DNA from 3 places in the Nonomuraea sp. GTA35 genome. Region 2 is predicted to be linked to each of the others. Evidence: riboswitches for the same ligand, from Rfam matches in the RefSeq annotation. Region 2 holds a riboswitch; each other region holds the start of a gene.

Region 1 (7,287 bases), on a different contig from region 2:
GCTCATCGCCACCCGCGAGGAGAAGGAGATGATCGCCAGAGCCTCCTCAAGCGGCTAGCCACCGCGCCGCGGGCCGCCTCAAGCCGTCAGCCACCGCTCCGTGGGCCAGCTCTCGCGCCGCCACGCGCTGTCCCAGAACATCCACTCGTACGCCGCCGCCCGGCAGTACGCCTGCGCCATCGCCTCGCGGGTGTCCGGGCCGGCGGCGGCCGCGAGCCGGTCGGCGATGGCCTTGGCCTGCTCGACGGAGGCCGCGAAGCCCGGGTCGGCGTAGGTGGAGATCCACTTGCCGTACGGGTGGCCGGCGGTGTCGCCGACGCGCTCCAGCAGCGCCGTGCCGACGTCCTGGTAGATCCAGAAGCACGGCAGCACCGCCGCCGCGATCACCGGGTAGGGCGCGGTCAGGGCCGTGGCCTGCAGGTACGACGAGTACGCCAGGCACGTCGGCGAGGTGGGGCCCTTGGCGTCGAGCTCTTCGATGTACCCGGCGTGCAACATGCGCTCGGCCGCCAGCGCCGTGTGCGCGCTCTGCGCCCAGAACGCCGCGTCGTCCGCGGCGGTGGCCCGGACGGAGGCCGTGGCCAGCGCCTTGGAGAACGCCTCCAGATAGCGGGCGTCCTGCACCATGTAGAACCCGAACCGCTCGCGGTCGAGGGTGCCGTCGCCGAGGGCGGTGATGAAGGGGTGCTCGTGGACGGCGCGCATCAGCTCGGCCGTGCGCTGCCAGACGTCGTCGCAGAACATGTCCTGTGCGCTCACCAGATGGCGTGGAAGTGGTGGACGGGGCCGTGGCCGTGGCCGACGTGCAGGCTGTCGGCCGCGCGCAGCGCCTCGGTGAGGTACGCCTTGGCCGCCCGCACCGCGCCCGCCCAGTCGTCGTGGCGCGGGCGCAGCGCCGCGATGGCCGAGGACAGCGTGCAGCCCGTGCCGTGCGTGTTCCTGGTGTCCACGCGGGGCGCGGCCAGCTCGATCGTGCCCTCGGGCGTCGCCAGCACGTCCACGCACGTGTCGCCGTCGAGGTGGCCGCCCTTGAGCAGCACCTGGCGCGCGCCCAGCGCCCGCAGCCGCTGCGCCTGGTCGTGCATCTCCGCCAGGCTCGCGGCCGGCTTCTCGCCGAGCAGGTCGGCCGCCTCCGGCAGGTTGGGGGTGATCAGGTGCACGCGGGGCAGCAGCGTCTCGCGCAGCGCGGCCACCGCGTCGGCGGGCAGCAGCCGGTCGCCGCTCTTGGCCACCATGACGGGGTCGAGCACGACGTACGCGGGCCGGTAGGTGTCGAGCGCCGCCGCCACCGCCTTGATCAGCGGCGCGTTGCCCAGCATGCCGATCTTCACGGCGTCGGCCGGCACGTCGGTCAGCAGTGTGTCGAGCTGCTGGGCCACGAACTCGGCCGGCACCTCGTGGATGCCGGTCACGCCGGTGGTGGTCTGCGCGACCAGCGCGGTGACGACGGTCATGCCGTACGCGCCGAGCGCGGAGAAGGTCTTCAGGTCCGCCTGGATCCCGGCGCCGCCGCTGGGATCGGTGCCCGCGATGGACAGGACTTTGGGAACAGCGCTCACGGCTGTGACGTCCCTTCGCTAGTACGAGCTAGATCAGGTTCGACGGGTGTGATCTCAGCCCGGCCCTCCGGGCACCCCGCGTCAACGGCCTACTCTAACAGGCGTCGTTGTTGACCACACGTTCGAGGATCGGCATCGTAGGGCGGGTGGCCGCTGATGAGACGCGTGACGGGGTCGATCTGACCAACCTGGACCAGCCGCTGTTCGACGGTGCCGGCGCCACCAAGCGCGACCTGGTCGACTACCTCGACGCCGTCCGCGACCGCATCATCCCCGTGCTGCGCGACCGCCCGCTCTCGGTCGTCCGCGTGCGCCCGGGGCAAGCGCCGTTCATGCAGAAGAACCTGCCCAAGTACGCCCCCGACTGGGTGCGGTCGGTGTCCATGTGGGCGGAGGCGTCGCGCAGGCAGGTGACGTACGCGTTGTGCGACGACAGGAAGACGCTGCTGTGGTTCGCCAACCAGCGGGCGGTGGAGTACCACCCGGCGCTGTTCGCCGGCGAGCACGCCACCCACCTGGTGCTCGACCTCGACCCGCCCGAGCACGACGACTCCTTCTCGCTGGCGGTGCGCGGTGCGCTGCTGGTCCGGCAGGCCCTGGAGGACATGGGGCTGGCGGGCGCGGTGAAGACGAGCGGCGCCAAGGGGGTGCACGTGTTCGTGCCCGTGGTGGCGGGCACGGCGATGGACGACCTCGCGGCGGCCACCCGGGCGCTGGCGGCGCGGGCCGAGCGGCTGGACCCGGCGCTGGCGACCACGGCGTTCATCCGGGAGGACCGCGCGGGCAAGGTGTTCCTCGACTCCACCCGGGCGGGCGGGGCCACGGTGGTGGCCGCCTACAGCCCGCGCATCCGGCCCGGCGTGCCCGTCTCCTTCCCGCTGGCGTGGTCGGAGCTGGAGCGCGTGTCGCCGCGGGACTTCACCGTGCGCACCGCGCCGGGGCTGCTGAAGGACGCCGACCCGTGGGCCGAGCACATGCCCGGGCCGCAGCGGTTGCCCGCCGACCTGGTCGAGGAGGGACACACGATCCCGATCGCCCGCGTGCAGGCGATGCACGAGGGCAAGCGGCGCGCCCGCGCCCGGCGCGAGGAGTGATGTCGCAAATTTGCGACAATAGTGGGTCTTCACGCTGATTCTTCGCCGGGTTACGTTCGGGCAGCGGCGCCTCGGGGGGAAAGGCCGCGTTCCTGGTAACCCATGGGGGGACCTGCATGCGAAGAATCATCACCGTCCTGATCGCCGTCCTCGCCTTACCCCTGGCCACGGCCGTGCCCGCGCAGGCGGGCGGCCTCGACGACGCCTTCGCCAAGGTGCTCGTCAAGAAGGTCAAGGGCACCAACGTCAAGAAGCATCTCGACGCGTTCCAGGCCATCGCCGACGCCAACGGCGGCAACCGCGCCGCCGGGACCTCCGGCTACGACGCCTCCGTGGCGTACGTCGAGGGCAAGCTGCGCAGGGCCGGCTACAAGGTCACGCGCCAGCCGATCAACTACGTCGAGAGCTGGAGCGAGAACAGCCCGCCCGTGCTCGACCTCACCGCGCCGACCGCGAAGTCGTACGTGCCCAACGACGACTTCCTCACCTTCCAGCCCTCCCCGGCCGGCGACGTGACCGCCCAGGTCCAGGGAGTGGACCTGACCCTGCCGCCGGCCCCGGCGCCCAGCTCCACCAGCGGCTGCGAGGCCTCCGACTTCGCCGGGTTCGTCCCCGGCCGGATCGCGCTCATCCAGCGCGGCACCTGCCCCTTCGTCAACAAGGTGATGAACGCGGGCCGGGCCGGAGCGTCCGGGATCATCGTCTTCAACGAGGGCCAGCCGGGCCGCACGGACGCCTACGCGCTGGACATCGGCGAGTGGCGGGCCGGGATCCCCATGGTGTTCGCCGACTTCGCCGTGGGCAACGAGCTGGCGGCCACGCCCGGCGCCACCGTCCGGCTCAAGGTCGACGCCAACCTCGTGCTCGGCACCAACGACAACGTGATCGCCGAGAGCCGCTTCGGCGACCCGCGCAACGTCGTCATGGTCGGCGCGCACCTCGACAGCGTGCCGGAGGGGCCGGGCATCAACGACAACGGCTCGGGCAGCGCGGCCATCCTCGAGATCGCTGAGGAGATGGCCCTCGTCCCGACCAAGAACAAGGTGCGCTTCGCGTTCTGGGCGGCCGAGGAGATCGGCCTGCTCGGGTCCGACCAGTACGTCGCGGCCCTGTCGGAGGCGCAGCGCGACCGGATCAGGGTGTACCTGAACTTCGACATGATCGCCTCGCCGAACCACGCGTACAAGCTGTACGACGGCGACGACTCGGACGGCGCCGGCTCGCCCGCCGGACCGCCCGGCTCGGCCGAGATCGAGGAGCAGTTCGAGGCGTTCTTCGGCTCCCGGTCGCTGCCGACCGTGGGCACCGACTTCGACGGCCGCTCCGACTACGGGCCGTTCATCGCCGTCGGCATCCCGTCCGGTGGCATCTTCACCGGTGCGGAGGGCATCAAGACGCCCGAGGAGGCGGCGCTGTTCGGCGGCACGGCCGGCGTGGCGTACGACGTCTGCTACCACCAGGCGTGCGACACGATCGCCAACGTCAACGACACGGCGCTCGACGTGGACTCGGACGCGATCGCGGACTCGGTCGCCAGGTTCGCCTTCAACCTGCGCGCCATCCCGCCCAGGACGCCGCCCCAGGCGGCGGCCGCCCTGTCGGCGGAGTCGACCACCAGCTGACGAGACCCGGCCGGGTGGGGTGGCCCACCCGGCCTCTTCTCGATCTCCGGATCGCGCGGCGCGCCCGCCTCGGCGGCGGGGGTCAGACCCCGGCGAGCATGACGGCGACGAGAAGCGGAAGTGCCGATTTACGGACCCTTTTCAGGGCAAATAGAGATAGTGCCATGACGGCTCCATGAGGATGCTGGGTGTTCCGGGCCGGTCCTTCTCCGTGGACCGGCCCGGAAGGGCTACCGGGTGATCGCCACGTTGTCGATCCCCGCCTCCACCAGGGAGGCGCCCGAGGCGTCGGCGGCGTCCACGAGGATGCGGACGGTCTGGCCGGCGAACGCGTTCAGGCTCGCCGTGGCCGTGGCCCAGGAGCCGTTGCGGTTGGTGGCCGCGCCGGCCTGGTTGAACACCGTGGCGGTGGTGCTGCCGACCACGCGGACCCGGAGGTAGTCGGCGCTGGAGGCGTTCGAGCCGTGCGCCAGGTACCACGAGAACGACAGGTTCAGCGCGCCGGTGGACGGCAGGGTGATCGGCGGCGACTGGATCGAGGTGATCCCGCCGTCGACGTCGTACGCGCCTGCCGAGGAGCCTGCCGGCCGCCCGGTGACCAGGTCGTTCGTGCCGCTGACCGTGGTGCCGAGCTGCTTGGCGCCGCTGGACGTGGTGGCCTCCGGGTCACCGCGCTCCCACTGGCCGAGGGTGGCGGTGTCGGTGGCGGACGGGTTGGCGGTCCAGCCCGTGGCCGTCTCGAACGTGTCCGACCAGACGGTCACCGGCGGGACGGCGGTGCCGATCGTCCACACCGCGTAGGCGATGGCGTCGGCGTTCCTGTCGAGGGCGGTGTCGTTGATGTTGGCGGTCGTGTCGCAGGCGCGGTGGTAGCAGACGTCGAACGCCTGCCCGGAGGTGCCGCCCCACAGCGTGGCCTGGGCGGCGCTCTTGATGCCTTCCGCGCCGGTGAACGTGCCGCCCGCCGGGATGCCCACGGCGATGAACGGCCCGTAGTCGGAGCGCCCGTCGAAGTCGGTGCCCCGGGTGGGCACGCCGATGGAGGCGAAGTAGTCCTGGAGGGTCCGTTCGAGCTGGGCCGAGCCGGCCGGTCCCGGTCCCGACCCCGTTCCGTCCGAGTTGTCGCCGTCGTAGATGAAGTATCCGGCGTTCGGGGAGCCGACCATGTCGAAGTTCAGGTACCCCTTGATCCGCGCCCGCTCGGCGGCCGGCAGGTTGCTCACGTAGAACTGCGAGCCGCGCAACCCCAGCTCCTCCGCTCCCCACCAGGCGAAACGCAGGTGCTTGGCCGGCTGTAACGCTTGGCGGGACACCGCGAGCGCGGTCTCCAGGATGGCCGCGCTGCCCGAGCCGTTGTCGTTGATGCCCGGCCCGGCCGCCACGCTGTCGAGATGCGCGCCGACCATGAGCACGTCGTTCGGATCGCCGCCCGGCCAGTCGGCTATGACGTTGTAACCGGTCGCGCCGTTGTAGGTGAACGACTGCAGGGTGGTGGTGTAGCCGGCGGCGTCGAGCTGAGCCCGGACGTAGTTCGCCGAGGCCAGGTAACCGGGCCGGCCGTGGGCCCGGGTGCCGCCGTTGGCGTTGGCGATGGCCTGGAGCTGGGACAGGTGGGCCTTGACGTTGGCCAGCGGGATGTCCGGTGGCGCGGCGGCCCGGGCGGCCGGTGCGGCCAGGGCGGGGGTGAGGGAGAGGGTGAGGGTGACGATCGCCGCGACGATGAGTGATCTCATGCCGTTTTTCCAGGTCGAGCGCCTAGATAAGAGCATGGCGGCGCCTCCATCCGAGGTCGAGGGTGGAAGATCCCGAGATGGTGCTTACTGGAACGTAACGCCGCAAATGGGGTTCGCCTAGGGCCTGGCGCGGGATGTGCCGGGACAGGTCAGGACCGGGCGGTCTCCCCGCTCCGCAGCGCCGCCAGGACGGCGTCCGGCGAGTCGGCGAAGAACCGGATCGAGGTCACCTCGGCCCGGCGGCCGAGCGGCCGCACGACGGTGAGCGGCTCGGCCAGCTCGATCGCCACGTTCACGCGCGAGGAGACCGCCACGGTCAGCCTGCCGTCCTTGACCGTGACCATGCTGTCCTCGTTGTACGACCCCCCGGCGCGGACGGCGGTGACCAGGTCACGGGGCACGCGCAGCTCGAAGTAGGCGCCGTACCTGATCAGCAGCTCGTCACGGGTCACCACGTGCGGCCGGGTCGCGCAGGCGGCGGCCGTCGTGGCCACGTACAGCAGGCCGTACAGGTCGGCGATCAGCACCCCGAACCGCAGCCACGCCGGCACGTCGAGCGCGACCAGCAGCAGATCGATCACCACGGTCTCGACCGCCATGGCGAACGAGAACAACGTCAGCACGAAGGCCTGCTCCTTGGCGTACGGCACGGCGGTCGCGCCCGGGGGCACCCCGTGCCTGCGCCGAAGCACCCACAGCCCGATGGCGGCCAGTCCCTTGAGCTCGAACCCCAGCAACCGCAGTGCGACCCGGACCATCACGTTTCTCCTTCTCGGTGGCCTCGCCCCCGATTAGAAACGTTGACGTCGCGTCAAGGTCAAGTGGCGGCACCCCGGAGCCGGCCCACGGCAACCAGCCCCGCACCGCCGTCCCGGCCGGACCCATACCGGTTCCCACCAGCGGGAAAGATTTTCACGAATTCGGTTGAACCCATCCCCGCGCGACCGCGTACAACCTGTCGGACAACGGCACGCACCGACCCCGAAAAACGCCACCTGACCTGCGCGAAGGCGGATTTCGAGCGTGCCCTGCCGCGCTGACCGGCTGCCCCGGGGATGGCGATGGAATTTCAGGGATGGAGCGACGGCCTGGCCCTGCGGCCGCGCGATTACCTGGGAAGGGGCCAGACGCTCGCCGCTGCCGTCAGGACGGCGGGCCCCCTCAAGGACGAGGCGCTCTACCTGTTCGCGCTCGGCAGCGCCGCCACCATGGCCAGGCTGCACCTGGGCGGGATCGCGGGGCTGCGGCTCAGCCCGGGCAACGTCATGATCGGGCCGCG
Region 2 (7,287 bases):
GGAGGGGTGTTCCAGGCGGACGACGCCGTAGACGAGCAGGATCATCGCCCCGGTGATGCTGATCGAGCCCGCCACGTCGAAGCCGCCCGTCGCGGCCGGACGTTCCCCCTGATCCCTGATCAGGGGGATGGCGGCGATCAGGATGACCAGCGCCAGCAGGACCGGGGCGAAGAACACCCAGCGCCAGCCGATCGCGGTCAGCAGCCCGCCGATCACCAGCCCGAGCGCGAAGCCGCCCGCGGCCGTGCCCGCGTAGACGAGCAGGGCCCTGTTGCGCTGCGGGCCCTCGGGGAAGTTCGTGGTGATCAGGGACAGGCCGGCGGGCGTCATGAACGCGGCGGCCACCCCGGTGACGAACCTGGCCACCAGCAGCACCCACCCCTCGTCCGCGAAGCCGCCCAGCCCGGAGAACAGCAGGAACACCACCAGCCAGAACAGGAACATCCGCCGCCGCCCCAGCAGGTCGGCCGCCCGGCCGCCGAGCAGCATGAAACCGCCGTAGCCGAGCACGTACGCGCTCACGACGCCGCTCAGCATGCCGGTGGACAGGCCGAGGTCGGCCCGGATGGACGGGAGGGCGACGTTCAGCATCGCCACGTCGATGCCCTCCAGGAAGATGGCCCCACACAGAACGATCAGTACGCCCCAGGTACGGGCGGTGACAGGCACAACAAGCCCCCGGTTATGAATAGGCAGTCGGTTATCTCTTGTAACCGCCCACATCATGCGACAGCATGAAATCTCGTGGAAGACGGCACTTTCAGATCACTCAGTTACTGCGAAGGCACCGTGGACGACGACTACGACGCGCGCCAGTGGGACGTGCGGGAGGACTGCGAGGTCCGCCAGATCCTCGACCGCATCGCCGACAAGTGGTCGCTGCTGGTGATCGCGCTGCTCGACTGCCAGAGCCTGCGCTTCACCCAGCTCCGCCGCGAGATCGACGGCATCAGCCAGCGCATGCTCAGCGTCACCCTGCGCCAGCTCGAACGCGACGGCCTGGTCACCCGGACGGTCCACCCGGTCGTGCCACCTCGCGTGGACTACGCGCTCACGCCGCTCGGCCGGACGCTGCACCAGACCATCAAGTCCCTGGTCACCTGGACCGAGCAGCACCAGGAGGAGATCATCGCGGCGCGTGCCGCCTACGACGCGCGGCGCGAGATGATGGAGTCATGACCGTTCCTGAGATCGAGGCCACCGCCGTTCCCGCAGACGCCTACCTGCTCGACGTCCGCGAGCAGGACGAATGGCTGGCCGGGCACGCGCCCGAGGCCGTGCACATCCCCATGACCCAGATCCAGGGCCGGGTCGACGAGGTGCCCGCCGACCGCACCGTCTACGTCGTCTGCCGGGTGGGCGGGCGGTCCATGAACGTGGCGGCCTGGCTCAACCAGCTCGGGCGCGACGCGGTCAACGTGGGGGGCGGCATGCAGGCGTGGGAGTCCGCGAGCAAGCCGATGGTCAGCGAGACGGGGCAGCCGCCGTACGTGGCCTGAACCACCCACTATGGCGGTTCAGCCGCCATTGAGGCATGATGAGGGCGCAAACTACAGATCGTCGCGGGAGCTCGGGGTGCCGGGCTGAGAGGGCAGCTACTGATCCGCTGCCGACCGCCTGAACCTGTCCGGGTAATGCCGGCGTAGGGAGTGTGCGATGACGCATGTCGCCGACGAAGTTCCGCTGACACTCGAAGGCCGGCCGCCGAAGACGCTGGGCGTGCTCGACCAGGGCGCGCTCTGGGCGAACCTCGGCGTCAGCCTTCTCGGCTTCTCCGGGGCGATGTTCCTGGTCAACCCGCTGGGCAACGCCCCGCTCAGCCTCGCGGCGGCACTCGTGGCGACCGTGGTCGGCAGCCTGATCGGCACGGCGATGGTGGGCCTGTCGGCCGTTCCCGGGACGCAGACGGGGCAGCCGGCGATGGTGCTGCTGCGCGGGCTGTTCGGGGCGAAGATCTCCTACGTGCCGACGGTGCTGAACATCGTGCAGATGCTCGGCTGGGGCGCGTTCGAGCTCTGGGTGATCGCCATGGGCGCCGGCGCGATCTTCCCCGCGGTGCCGTACGCGGTGTGGGTGATCGCGGCGGGGGTGCTGACCACCGCGCTGACGATCTGGCCGCTCGGGTCGATCCGGGTGCTGCGCCGGTACGTGACGATCGGCGTGATCATCGCGATGGTCTGGTTCACCTGGTTCTTCCTGCGGCAGGCGCCGGCGCAGGAGGGGGGCTCGTGGACCGCCTTCCCCGCCGCGGTCGACTACGTGATCGCGCTGTCGGTGTCGTGGGTGCCGATGGCGGCCGACTTCGCCCGGCACTCGCGCTCCACCGGCGCGGCCTTCACCGGGGTGGTCGGCGGTTACACGCTGGCGCAGGTGGCGTGCCTGGGGCTGGGCGTGTACGCGGTGGCCATCGCGGGCAACGCGGACGCCGTGTTCGGCACGTTCGTCGCGGTGCCGCTGGGGGCGCTGTTCTTCGCCATCCTGGTGCTGCGCGAGACCGACCAGTCCTTCGCCAACGTCTACTCGACGACGGTCTCGCTGCAGAACCTGATGCCGCGCGTGGACCGGCGCGCCTTTTCCGTCGCCATCGGGGTGCTCACCGTCGTGATCGCCCTGCTCGTGGACGTGACGTCGTACGGCGCGTTCCTGGGCGTGATCGGGGCGGTGTTCGTGCCGATGTTCGCGGTGCTGGCCGTGGACTACTTCCTGCTGGGCGGCGCCCGCCGCTGGAACACCGAGGAGAACGCGCCCTCCCGCTGGTCCATGCTGGTGCCGTGGGCGCTGGGCTTCGTGGCCTACTGGCTGACGACCTCGACGCCGACCGTCGCGGCGTGGGACGGCTTCTGGGCGGGCGTGCGCGAGGCCATCGGCTTCACCCGGCAGGTGTGGATGAACGGCGCGCTGGGCGGCGCGCTGGTGGCCGCGCTGGTCACGCTGCTCATCGGCCTGCTGCTGCGCGGGCGCCGGTGAGGGCTACCTGCCTGCTTCGACGGTGCGCCGCTCGACGTTGAGCAGGTGCTGCTTGGCGGCCGGACCGCCCGCGTAGTCGCCGAGGGCGCCGTCCTCGCGCACCACCCGGTGGCAGGGCACGATCACGCAGACGGGGTTGGAGGCCAGCGCGTTGCCGATCGCCCGCAGCGCGCGCGGCCGGCCGAGGCTCTCGCCGATCCGCTCCAGCGTCGTGGTGGTGCCGTAGGGCACGGCCGTGGTCTTCTGCAGCACCGAGCGCGCGAACGGCGTGGCCAGCGCCAGGTCCACCGGCGTGGTGAACGTGCGCAGCCGCCCGGAGAAGTACGCGTCGAGCTCCCTGCGCACCGGGTCGAGCCGCCTGGCCTCGGGCCCGATGAAGCTGCCCACATGCCTGGTGACCAGCTCGTACACGTCGTTCTCCGCCTCGAAGCTGCACGCCGCGATGCCCTTGCCCGTCACCGCCAGCACCAGCCTGCCCACGGCGCCGTCGTAGGTGCCGAAGGCGATGTCGGGCGGTGTCTCACCCCGATAGGTGCTGGAGGTCACCCGCAACAGGGCATCGAGATCGTTGCTCGACATGCCTCGCACCCTCCCACCGCCGGGAATCACCGTGACCGCAGCGTATCGGACGGATCTCCCGACGCACCCACCGCACCGCGTGCACTATGGAGTAGTGGGGGACGAATGGGCCGGTAGTGACGATGAGATCGCTCGCGCGGCGCTCGCCAGCTCGCCCAACGCCGTCGTGGCGCTCGACCGGGACCAGAGCGTGCTGGTGTGGAACGCCGCGGCGGAGCGGGTGTTCGGCTGGAGCGCGGACGAGGTGATCGGGCGCAGGGCGCCCATCGTGCCGGACGAGCTGACCACCGAGCACACCGCCGCGCTGGAGCGGGTACGCACCGGCGAGCCCGTGTCGCTGCGCACCAGGCGCCTGCACAGCAATGGCACCCTGCTCGACCTGCGGGTGGACATCAGCGCGTTGCGCCTGGGCAGCGCCGTGGGCGGCTACGTGTGCGTCTACCACCCGGCGCTGGCCGACCACGTGGCCAGGGAACGCGGGGCGCGCCGCGCCAGGCTCGTGCGCCGCCTCACCGACGTGGTCGGCGACATCAACTCCGAGCTGGAGCTGTCGGCCGTGCTGGACCGGATCTCGGCCAGCCTCACCGAGCTCACCGGCGCGGACGCGGGCGGGTTCGTGCTCATCGAGGGCGAACGGCTGCGCCTGGTCAGCACGTACCAGTTGCCGGCCTCGATCAGGGGCACCACCACCGAGCTGCGGACGAGCCTGGTGGACAAACTTTTACGCACGGGCAAGACCGTGCTGCTGGAGTCCCACGGGCTGGACGGCCTGGTGTGGGCCCGGCTGAGCGGGCTGCACACGATCGCGCTGGGGCTGGCGGCCGTGGGCGGGCGGCCGTACGGCGCGCTCTACGCGCTGTTCGCCAACAGCACGCCCGGGCATGTCGAGCTGGAGCTGCTGGAGCTGCTGGCCGGGCACGCGGGCATCGCGGTCGGCAACGCGGTGGCCTACCAGGAGGCGGTGCGGCAGCGGGCGCACGAGCGGGCGGTGTTCGACGCCAGCGCCGACGGCATCGCCGTGCTCGACCAGGCCGGCCGGGTCGTGCGCTGGAACCCGGCCGCGGCGGAGCTGACCGCGCTGCCCGGCGAGTCCGTCATCGGCGGGCCGCCGCCGTTCCCGGTGCCGGGGGCCGGGGAGAAGGGCACCTTCCAGCTCGACAACGGGCGGTGGCTGGACGTGGTCAGCGCGCAGATCGAGGAGACCGGCGAGTTCGTGGTGGACTTCCGCGACGTGACCGCGGCCAAGGAGCTGGAGGAGGCCAAGGACCTGTTCCTGGCCACGACCAGCCACGAGCTGCGCACGCCGATCACGATCGTGCGGGGGTTCGCCAGCACGCTCGACTCGCGCTGGGACAAGATGAACGATCCCGAGCGCCGCTCGGCCGTGCACACCATCGCCGAGCGGGCCAGGTCGCTGGGCGAGCTGATGGATCATCTGCTGCTGGGCGCCAGGGCGGGGGCCGACGAGCTGAAGGTGCGGATCGAGGAGTTCGACCTGGCCGAGCGGATCGACGGGGCCACCCTGGGGCTGCCCGCGCTGTCGGACAAGCACCGGGTGGAGGTGGACCTGGCCGAGGGGTTGCCGTACGTGCTGGGCGACGCCCTGGCCACCGACATCATCCTCGGCCAGCTCCTGGAGAACGCGTTCAAGTACTCGCCCAGGGGCGGGCTGATCAGCGTCGGGGCCTGGCCCGAGGAGGACAACGTGGTCGTGGTGGTCGACGATGAGGGGATCGGTATCGCCCCGCCTGACCGGGAGCGGATCTTTGAGCGCTTCGTCCAGGTGGACAGCGGCGACCGGAGACGGTTTGGTGGAGTAGGGCTCGGTCTCTACATCGTCCGCAGCCTCGCCAGGGCACAGGGGGGAGATGTCAGCGCGCATCCAAGGCCGGAAGGAGGCACCAGAATGCGCCTCGTACTCAGGTGTGCTGTCCCTATCCGATCCGACACACCGATGCGGTAACGAGGTGGTCACGGTTGAGCTGATCTATCGTCCAATGTGTACAAGCTGTGATCGAGATGCGGTTTCTGGGATCGAGTAACGGGGCATTTCGGTCGTACCGGGGAGTGTTCCCGCGGGGGGCACAGGTAACGGGGAGGTGGGTGTGTCAAGCGTGGTGCTGCTGCCGTACGCGCCGTCCAGCGTTGCCGTCGCCCGCCAGCGTCTGAGCACTGACCTGCAGGACTGTGGGGTCTTTGCCGCCGCGATCGACGATGCAGTGCTGGTGGTGAGCGAGTTGCTGAGCAACGCGCTGCGGCACGCGCATCCGCTGCCGTCGGGCATGGTCAGGGTGGCCTGGCTACGCAGCGACGATCACATCGAAGTGGCGGTGAGCGACGGGGGAGCGGCCACAGAGCCGCGGGCGGGCCGCCCGACCCTGTCCTCGCTCGGGGGCCGGGGGTTGGGCATCGTGGAGTACGTGGCGGAGAGCTGGGGGGTCAGGCACGACGGTGACACGACGACCGTCTGGGCCATCCTGCCCGCTCCGAGCCAGTCGATGAACGGGCAGGTGGCGGCCCTGAGAGAGGTCAGCTAGGCAGGCTGGAGCCACCTGTTGAGCGCTGCTCGCTCGGTGACCGCCCACACCGTCGAGACGAGCAGGTAGAGCCCCGCGGCCAGCGGCAGGAAGAGCGCCGCCAGCACCGAGCCGTACGGCAGCAGCCGCATGATCTTCTTCATCAGCTCCGGCTGCTCCTCCGCGATCTTCATTTGCCTGGCGGAAAGCCAGGCCGCCGCTGCGACCAGCGCGATGACCAAGACAAAGACCAAAACTGGCCCGCTGACCAGACCGTAATTAGCCACCACCCCGGCGACCTGCTGCCCCAGCGGTGCCCCGAAGAGCTGATGGCCCACGAGCGCGGTCGGGTGCGTGGCGACGCTGTACATCAGCCACATGAACGGCAACTGCGCCAGCATCGGCAGGAACCCGGCGAACGGCGAGGTGCCTTCCTTGGCGTAGAGCGCCTTCAACTCCCTCGACAGCCGCTCGGGGTTTCGCCCGTGGCGTTTGTGCAGCTCACGCAGCTTCGGGGCGAGCTTCTCGCGGATCTTCATCGTACGGGCCTGGCGGACGTTGAGCGGCAGCAGCAGGAGCCGTACGGCCAGCGTGAACAGCACGATCCCGAGCGCGGCGCTGCCGCCGGACATGCTGATGACGAACGTGACAAGAGAATCGATCATGAGCCCTGTTCCTCGAAGGGGAATGTCCGGGCTCGCTCGTTGTCGAGAGAGCCCCGCTTGACGTGACGTGACGTGGAAGCGGGGCACGCCTAAGGCGCTCGTGGACGCGACCGGCCGGCCGCGTCGGGGTCACGCTGCCGCTGGAAGGCCGTGCGGCGCGCGTAGGACAGCGGGAAGCTCGGCGGCTCTCCGCTGAGGGCGGGCAGCAGCGTGGCCGCCCATGTGGCCAGCAGCAGGATCGCCACCATGGTGATCCCGACCAGCCACGGATCGAACAGAAGCTGCATCGAGCGTCAGTGGGAACGCGACGACTTGCCCACCACGGCGACCGCCACGAAGACGAGGACCGCGATGACGCCGATGATCAGAGCGAGCTTGATCAGGCCTGCCAGCATCGGCAGCAGGAAATTGAACAGCACGAAGAGACCCAGCAAGGTCCCTATGACGAGCATCACGACTCTACCCATGGGGCCACCGTACGTCCTCGGGACATGATCCGCGAGCCTTACGAAGCGATGACGCGCACATCACTTCCCGGCGGCCTGGCCGTACCGTGAAGA
Region 3 (7,287 bases), on a different contig from region 2:
GGGCGGCGCTGGCCGTGGCCGTCGCGGTGGCGAATAACACCGCCGCGGCCAGAGCCGCCAGCGCGGCCAGCACGGAGCCGGTCTTGCTGCGCATCGTGTGCTCTCCCGTCGTAAGCCTGCGCAGATCGTAGGAGCGGCGGCTCGGCGCCGGGAAGCGCGACGATCATGGCGCGGTGCTGACCTGGGAGTACGGATGTAACTTTCAGCGGCGTACCACCGCGAGCGGGCACGGCGCGTGGTGCAGCAGGGCCTGGCTGATCGAGCCGATGAGCATCCCCGCGAGCTGCCCGTGCCCTCGCGACCCGACCACCAGCAGGTCGGCGCGCATGGAGGCCTCCTTGAGCACCTCCACCGGATGCCCGTGCACGACCTCCGCGATCACGTGCACGCCCGGATGCCGCTCCCGGTGCCCGGCCAGCGATTCCTTCAGCGCACGCAGCGTGTCCTGCTCGCTCTCGCGGGAGGCCGGCTCGAAGCCGCCGGGATGGGGCCAGGCCCAGGCCCGTACGGCCCGCAGCCGCGTGCCGCGCAGCTCGGCCTCGGCGAAGGCGAACTCCAGCGCCCGCGTGGCACCGGGTGAGCCGTCGGCCCCGGCCACGATCTCACCGCGCGGGAACGGGGGCGGCTCGTGGATCAGGACGACGTCCGTACGGGCGTGCGCCGCCACCCCGTACGCGACAGATCCGACCAGCAGCCCCCGCACTCCGCCGATCCCCCGGCTGCCCACCACCAGCAGCTTGGCCTCCTGGGACGCCTTGACCAGCGCCGAGCGGGGGTCGCCCGGCAGCAACACGCGCTCCATGCGCACCTGCGGCCACACGCGGCGTGCGCGGTCGCAGGCGGCCGTGAGCACGGTCTCGGCGCCGTCGCGCATCCACTGGGCCACCTCGGCGTAGTGGACGGCGCCCTCGCACACCCACTTCGGCACGGCGTGCGCCACGGTCAGCGGCTCCTGCCGCAGCTCGGCCTCGGCGGCGGCCCAGCCGGCGGCCTCCAGCCCGGTACGGGAGCCGTCCACACCTACGATGATCATGACAGTGCGTAACACTCCACCTCGGCACGGCGGAACGGCAGCCCCTGTGCCTCGGAGTCGCGGGCGCACCTGCGCTCGGACTTGCTGAGCTTGAGCGTGCCGCAGACGGTCACGCCGGAGTACGTCCGGCAGTCGAGCGCCGGGTCGGCTCTGCCGACGCGGTACATGCGCTCGACCGCGGCACGGCACTTCGCCTTTCCTGTGTCGGAGTAGCGGCACTGGGCGATCAGAGTGTCGTACTGTTCCTGGCTGACTTCGTGCTGATCCATGCCGTCCCCGGCGGCTGCGGTGGCGCCGGACGCGGCCATCACGACGAGTAGTCCTGCGACAGCGGCGAATCTCTTCATGTTTCCCCTGATGGGGACCGTACCGCTCACGGCGATCGCCAAACCTCCGCGGCGAGGTTTCAGGCGGGTCGGGGCGTGGGTACGATCACCGCCGTCCAACGCGGGAGCCCGGTGGGGACCGGGCTGAGAGGACGGCTGACAGCCGCCGACCGCCAGAACCTGCTCCGGATAATGCCGGCGAAGGGAGTTTGCGCGATGACGAGCGCGCGCTTTTCCAAGGTCTACACCGGTGAGCTGCGGGTGCCGATGCGCCAGGTGCACCTGTCGAACGGCACGTCGGTGACCCTGTACGACACCTCGGGCCCGTACACCGACCCCGCCTACGAGCCGGACCTGCGGCGCGGCCTGCCGCGCCTGCGCGAGCGGTGGATCCGCGAGCGCGAGGAGGCGGGGCAGCCGGTCACGCAGGTCGGGTGCGCCCGGCGCGGGCTGGTGACCAGGGAGATGGAGTTCGTGGCCGTGCGCGAGGGCGTCACCCCCGAGTTCGTACGCGAGGAGGTCGCCGCGGGCCGGGCCATCATCCCCGCGAACGTCAACCATCCCGAGTCCGAGCCGATGATCATCGGCCGCAACTTCCTGGTGAAGATCAACGCCAACATCGGCAACTCCGCCGTCACCTCCTCCATCGAGGAGGAGGTCGAGAAGATGACCTGGGCCACGCGCTGGGGCGCCGACACGATCATGGACCTGTCCACCGGCGCCGACATCCACGAGACCCGCGAGTGGATCCTGCGCAACTCGCCCGTCCCGGTCGGCACCGTGCCCATCTACCAGGCGCTGGAGAAGGTCAAGGGCCGGCCGGAGCTGCTGTCGTGGGAGGTCTACCGCGACACGCTGATCGAGCAGTGCGAGCAGGGCGTCGACTACGTGACCGTGCACGCGGGGGTGCGGCTGGCGCACGTGCCGCTGACCGCCGGGCGCAAGACCGGCATCGTCTCGCGCGGCGGCTCCATCATGGCCGCCTGGTGCCTGGCGCACCACCGCGAGAGCTTCCTGTACGAGAACTTCGCCGAGATGTGCGAGATCCTGGCCCGCTACGACGTGTCGTACTCGCTGGGCGACGGCCTGCGTCCCGGCTCGATCGCGGACGCCAACGACGAGGCCCAGTTCGCCGAGCTGCGCACGCTGGGCGAGCTGTCGGGGATCGCCCGCGAGCACGACGTCCAGGTGATGATCGAGGGGCCGGGCCACGTGCCCATGCACAAGATCAAGGAGAACGTCGACCTGCAGCGCGAGCTCTGCGACGACGCCCCGTTCTACACGCTCGGCCCGCTCGTGACGGACATCGCGCCCGGCTACGACCACATCACCTCGGGCATCGGGGCCGCCATGATCGGCTGGTACGGCACGGCCATGCTCTGCTACGTCACCCCCAAGGAGCACCTCGGCCTGCCGGACAAGGACGACGTCAAGACCGGCGTGATCACGTACAAGATCGCCGCCCACGCCGCGGACCTGGCCAAGGGCCACCCGCAGGCCCAGGCGTGGGACGACGCGCTGTCGGACGCGCGGTTCGAGTTCCGCTGGGAGGACCAGTTCGACCTGTCGCTGGACCCCGAGACGGCGCGCTCGTTCCACGACGAGACGCTGCCGGCCGCGCCCGCCAAGACCGCGCACTTCTGCTCGATGTGCGGGCCCAAGTTCTGCTCGATGCGGATCAGCCACGAGATCAGGCAGGCGGGGTACGCGGAGAAGGCGGCCGAGTTCCGCCGGCTCGGCGGCAACATCTACGTGGAGTGACCCTTTGTCCAATGTCCGGAACCGCAGTATGGCCGGTCTTCGCAACCGGGCCACCGTCGGCGGCGACGGCAAGGGGCACAAGACAGGGACGCGGGCCGGGCCTAACCCGGCAGCGTCTCGCCGCCGATCGGGGCCAGCACCTCGCCCGTGTAGTACGACGACAGCCGGTTGGAGGCGAAGAAGACGTACGAAGGGGCGATCTCGTCCGGATCGGCGGCCCGCCCCATCGGCACCTGCTTGCCGAACTTCTCCACCTTCTCCTCCGGCATGGTCGCCGGGATCAGCGGCGTCCACACCGGTCCCGGCGCGACGGCGTTCACCCGGATGCCGCGCTCGACCAGGTTCTGCGCCATGGAGTAGGTGAAGGCGTTGATGGCGCCCTTGGTGGCGGCGTAGTCGATCAGCGACTTGTTGCCGCGCAGGCCGTTGATCGACGAGGTGTTCACGATGGCCGCGCCCTCGCGCAGATGCGGGAGCGCGGCCTTCGTGACGCGGTAGTAGCTGTGGATGTTGACCGCGAACGTGTGCTCCCACTGCTCGTCGTCCAGCTCCTCCAGGCCGCTCACGGGCTCCTGGTAGGCCACGTTGTTCACCAGCACGTCCAGGCCGCCCAGCTCGGACACCGCCTGCTCCACCACCGAGGCGCAGTGGGCGCGGTCGCCCAGGTCGCCGGGCAGCAGCACGCAGCGCCGCCCGGCCTCCTCGACCAGCTTGCGGGTGTGCGCGGCGTCCTCATGCTCGCTCAGGTACGCGATCGCGACGTCCGCGCCCTCCTTGGCGAACGCCATCGCGACCGCCCTGCCGATGCCCGAGTCGCCGCCGGTGATCAGTGCCTTCTTGCCGCTGAGCAGGTCACGGCCCACGTAGTCGCGCATCTCGTCGCGCGGCTCCGGCGCCATCTCGCCGGTGTGGCCCGGATAGGGCTGTTTCTGGGGTGGTGGTGTTTGCGACATGTCCAGCGGCCTGCCCTTGATCGGGTATGCCTAACGCCAGCTATTTCACGAATCCCTGTGACCTGAGCCAGTCGCGGGCCACCAGCACGGGCACGTCGCCGTCCACGTCCACCTGGGCGTTGAGGGCGCGCATCACGTCGTCGGTCAGCCTCGCGCTGATCGGCGCGAAGATCCGGGCGATCTCCGGATGCGCGTCGGCGACCGGGCGGCGCAGGGTCACCGCCGCGTTGTACAGCGGGAAGAAGTGCCTGTCGTCCTCCAGCAGGACCAGGTCGAGGGCCTTGATCCGGCCGTCGGTCGTGGTGACCATGCCGAGCGTGCACTGGCCGCTGGCGACCGAGTTGTACAGGACGCCGACCGACAGCCTGCGCACGTTCCCCCTCGGGACCTCCTCGCCGTAGGTCAGGCCGTAACCCCTGAGCATGCCGAGGAAGCCGTCGTCGCGGCCGAAGGTCTCGTGGTCGACGCAGAACGTGCGCTGCGCCACGGGGACCTTCGTCATGTCCGAGATCTTCCTCAGCCCGTACCTCTCGGCCGTGGCCCGGGTGACGCCGATCGTGTAGCTGTTGTTCAGCGGGGCCGGGGGCAGCCAGACGATGCCGTTCTCGCGCAGGTCCAGGTCGCGTACGGCCTCGTACTGCCGCGTACGATCCGGGATCGGCTTCGCCTGGCCGAGGTAGGTGATCCAGCCGGTGCCGGTGTACTCCCACATCAGGTCGGCGTCGCCCCTGGTCAGCGAGGCGCGCGCGTTCACGCTGCCCTGCACGTTCGTCTGGTCGGCCACGTCCGCGCCGGCGGCGGTGAGGGCGAGCACCGCGATCTTGCCGAGCACGAGCTGCTCCGTGAACTCCTTCGACGTCACCCGGATCCGCGCGCCTTCGAGGCCGGGCACCGGCCGGATGCTGCCCGGCTCGACCGGCGGCACGAACGACGACGCCGGTCGCAGCCCGCACGCCGTGACCGCGACGAGCAGCAGCACCGCCATGAGCACCCTCACGAGAGCCCCTTCGGCGACAGGTAACGCTGCGCGAGCCCGGCCAGCCAGTCGATGAACAGCGCCAGCACCGCGATCAGCACGCACCCCGTGACCAGCACCAGGTTGCGCTGCGTGCTCACCCCCGCGGTGATCAGATCGCCGAGCCCGCCGGAGCCGATGAACGCCGCGATGCCCGCCGTGCCCACGTTCAGCACCAGCGTGGTGCGCACCCCCGACAGGATCACCGGCACCGCCATCGGCAGCTCCACCTTGAACAGCACCCCGGCCGCCGACATGCCGATGCCCCGCCCCGCGTCCACCAGCCGCGGGTCCACCTGCTCGATGCCCACCATCGTGTTGCGCAGGGTGGGCAGCAGGCTGTAGGCGAACAACGCGACCACCGCCGTCCAGAACCCGATACTGAACAGCACTGCCAGCAGCACCACCAGGCCGACCGCCGGGGTGGCCTGGCCCAGGTTCACCAGGGACAGCACCACGGGCGTCGCCCTGCGCAGCGCCCGCCTGGTGAGCAGCACGCCCAGCGGCAGCGCCACCACCAGCACCAGCACCGTCGAGAAGAACACCAGCTGGATGTGCTCCCAGGTGCGCCTGAGGAGGAACGTCAGGTTCAGCGAGCCCCGCTCGATGCTGTCGAGCGGCACCATCTGCGTGTAGACGACCATCGCGACGCCGACGACCAGGTAGCACAGCGGCGGCAGGAGCACGTGCCACGACCGCCCGATCCGCGGCTCGGGGGTGGTGGCCTCCCTGGCCGCCGCGCTCTCGACCGTCACGGGGCCTCGCCCCTGCGCAGGCGGCGCTCCCGCTCGCGGGCCTTGATGCTCTGGATCGCGTTCTGCACCGTCGCCAGCGACAGCGCCCCCGCGTACGCCCTGCGCCTGCCGAGCACGGGCAGGAAGTCGGTGTCGGCGTTGAGCAGCGTCTCCAGGGCGTCCTGCAGGGTCATGCGGTGGCCGATCGAGCCGGTGATGGGCTCGCCGGCCGTGCCGACCGGGCCGTGGACGCCTTCGAGGTCGCTCAGGGCGACCCACCTGAGCGGGCGGCGCATGCCGTCGAGGACCAGCGCGTAGCCGCGGCCGTCGAGCTCGACCTCGCGCACCAGGTCGCGCGCGTCCATGTCCTCCGTCGCGTACGGCACCTGGTCCAGCTCGATGTCGCCCACCTGGGTCAGGCGCAGCAGCCGCATCGAGGAGCCGCCGCCGAGGAACTGCTCGACGTACTCGCTGGCCGGGTTGGTGAGGATCTCGGCCGGTCTGGCGTACTGCACGACGTGGCCGGGGCGCTGCATGATCGCGATGTGGTCGCCGATCTTGAGCGCCTCGTCCACGTCGTGGGTGACGAACACGATCGTCTTGGCCAGCTCCTCCTGCAGGCGCAGCAGCTCGTCCTGGATGCGCTCGCGGCTGATGGGGTCGAGCGCGCCGAACGGCTCGTCCATGAGCAGCACGGGCGGGTCGGCGGCCAGCGCCCTGGCCACGCCGACGCGCTGCTGCTGGCCGCCGGAGAGCCGGCGCGGGTAGTTGTCGCGGAACAGCCCCGGCTCCAGGCCCACCAGGGTGAGCAGCTCGTCCACGCGCTCGGCGATGCGCCTGCGGTCCCAGCCGAGCATCTTCGGCACCTGGGCGACGTTGGCGGCCACCGTCATGTGCGGGAACAGGCCGGCCTGCTGGATCACGTACCCGATGTGCCTGCGCAGGCGGTCGGGGTCGATGTCGCGGGAGTTCTGGCCGCCGATGAGGATGTCGCCAGAGGTCGGCTCGATCAGGCGGTTGATCATGCGCATGGTGGTCGTCTTGCCGCAGCCCGAGGGGCCGAGCAGGACCACGATCTCGCCTGCCGGGATGTTCAGGTCCAGCTCCTGCACGGCCGGCTCGCCGCCGCCGGGGAACGCCTTGGTGACCTTCCGCAGCTCGATCGGCACGCCGCCGGTGGCCGCCTGGTCAGGCACGGACGACCCCCGTCCCCGGCGTGGTGAACCGGCCGAGCAGGACGAAGAAGCCGTCGAAGAGGAGCGCGAGGATCGCCACGCCGATCGTGCCGGTCAGGGCGGAGTTGACCGCGTTCGCGCCGCCCAGCCTGGCCAGGCCCGAGAAGATCTGCTCGCCGAGGCCGGGGCCGGAGACGTACGCGGCCACGGCGCCGATGCCCATCGCGAGCTGCGTGGCGACCCGGATGCCGGTCAGGATCACCGGCCAGGCCAGCGGGAGCTCCACCCTG

Evidence for each region. Region 2 has a riboswitch for thiamine pyrophosphate ahead of ACBJ32_RS37245 (purine-cytosine permease family protein). Riboswitches for the same ligand answer to the same signal wherever they lie in the genome.
Region 1: it holds a riboswitch for thiamine pyrophosphate, as region 2 does, so the genes downstream of both, thiD (bifunctional hydroxymethylpyrimidine kinase/phosphomethylpyrimidine kinase) here and ACBJ32_RS37245 (purine-cytosine permease family protein) in region 2, are expected to answer to the same signal.
Region 3: it holds a riboswitch for thiamine pyrophosphate, as region 2 does, so the genes downstream of both, thiC (phosphomethylpyrimidine synthase ThiC) here and ACBJ32_RS37245 (purine-cytosine permease family protein) in region 2, are expected to answer to the same signal.

What each region holds. Positions count from the first base shown of each region.
Region 1 covers NZ_JBGNUV010000022.1:30,465-37,751, forward strand. The annotation lists gene ACBJ32_RS53900 (carbon starvation CstA family protein) at 1-58, shown strand, start outside; gene ACBJ32_RS53905 (TenA family protein) at 79-759, opposite strand; gene thiD (bifunctional hydroxymethylpyrimidine kinase/phosphomethylpyrimidine kinase) at 756-1,559, opposite strand; TPP riboswitch at 1,553-1,648, opposite strand; gene ACBJ32_RS53915 (DNA polymerase domain-containing protein) at 1,706-2,653, shown strand; gene ACBJ32_RS53920 (M28 family metallopeptidase) at 2,770-4,275, shown strand; gene ACBJ32_RS53925 (M28 family peptidase) at 4,506-6,008, opposite strand; gene ACBJ32_RS53930 (hypothetical protein) at 6,158-6,766, opposite strand; gene ACBJ32_RS53935 (hypothetical protein) at 7,070-7,287, shown strand, end outside.
Region 2 covers NZ_JBGNUV010000010.1:121,269-128,555, reverse strand. The annotation lists gene ACBJ32_RS37260 (MFS transporter) at 1-669, opposite strand, end outside; gene ACBJ32_RS37255 (helix-turn-helix domain-containing protein) at 790-1,179, shown strand; gene ACBJ32_RS37250 (rhodanese-like domain-containing protein) at 1,176-1,499, shown strand; TPP riboswitch at 1,553-1,667, shown strand; gene ACBJ32_RS37245 (purine-cytosine permease family protein) at 1,657-2,967, shown strand; gene ACBJ32_RS37240 (methylated-DNA--[protein]-cysteine S-methyltransferase) at 2,971-3,546, opposite strand; gene ACBJ32_RS37235 (PAS domain-containing sensor histidine kinase) at 3,641-5,509, shown strand; gene ACBJ32_RS37230 (ATP-binding protein) at 5,652-6,083, shown strand; gene ACBJ32_RS37225 (YidC/Oxa1 family membrane protein insertase) at 6,080-6,727, opposite strand; gene ACBJ32_RS37220 (DUF6412 domain-containing protein) at 6,817-7,014, opposite strand; gene ACBJ32_RS37215 (hypothetical protein) at 7,021-7,194, opposite strand.
Region 3 covers NZ_JBGNUV010000004.1:488,589-495,875, reverse strand. The annotation lists gene ACBJ32_RS20750 (cellulose binding domain-containing protein) at 1-94, opposite strand, end outside; gene ACBJ32_RS20745 (universal stress protein) at 203-1,033, opposite strand; gene ACBJ32_RS20740 (hypothetical protein) at 1,030-1,380, opposite strand; TPP riboswitch at 1,471-1,583, shown strand; gene thiC (phosphomethylpyrimidine synthase ThiC) at 1,576-3,120, shown strand; gene ACBJ32_RS20730 (SDR family oxidoreductase) at 3,222-4,073, opposite strand; gene ACBJ32_RS20725 (glycine betaine ABC transporter substrate-binding protein) at 4,114-5,070, opposite strand; gene ACBJ32_RS20720 (ABC transporter permease) at 5,067-5,843, opposite strand; gene ACBJ32_RS20715 (ABC transporter ATP-binding protein) at 5,840-7,018, opposite strand; gene ACBJ32_RS20710 (ABC transporter permease) at 7,011-7,287, opposite strand, start outside.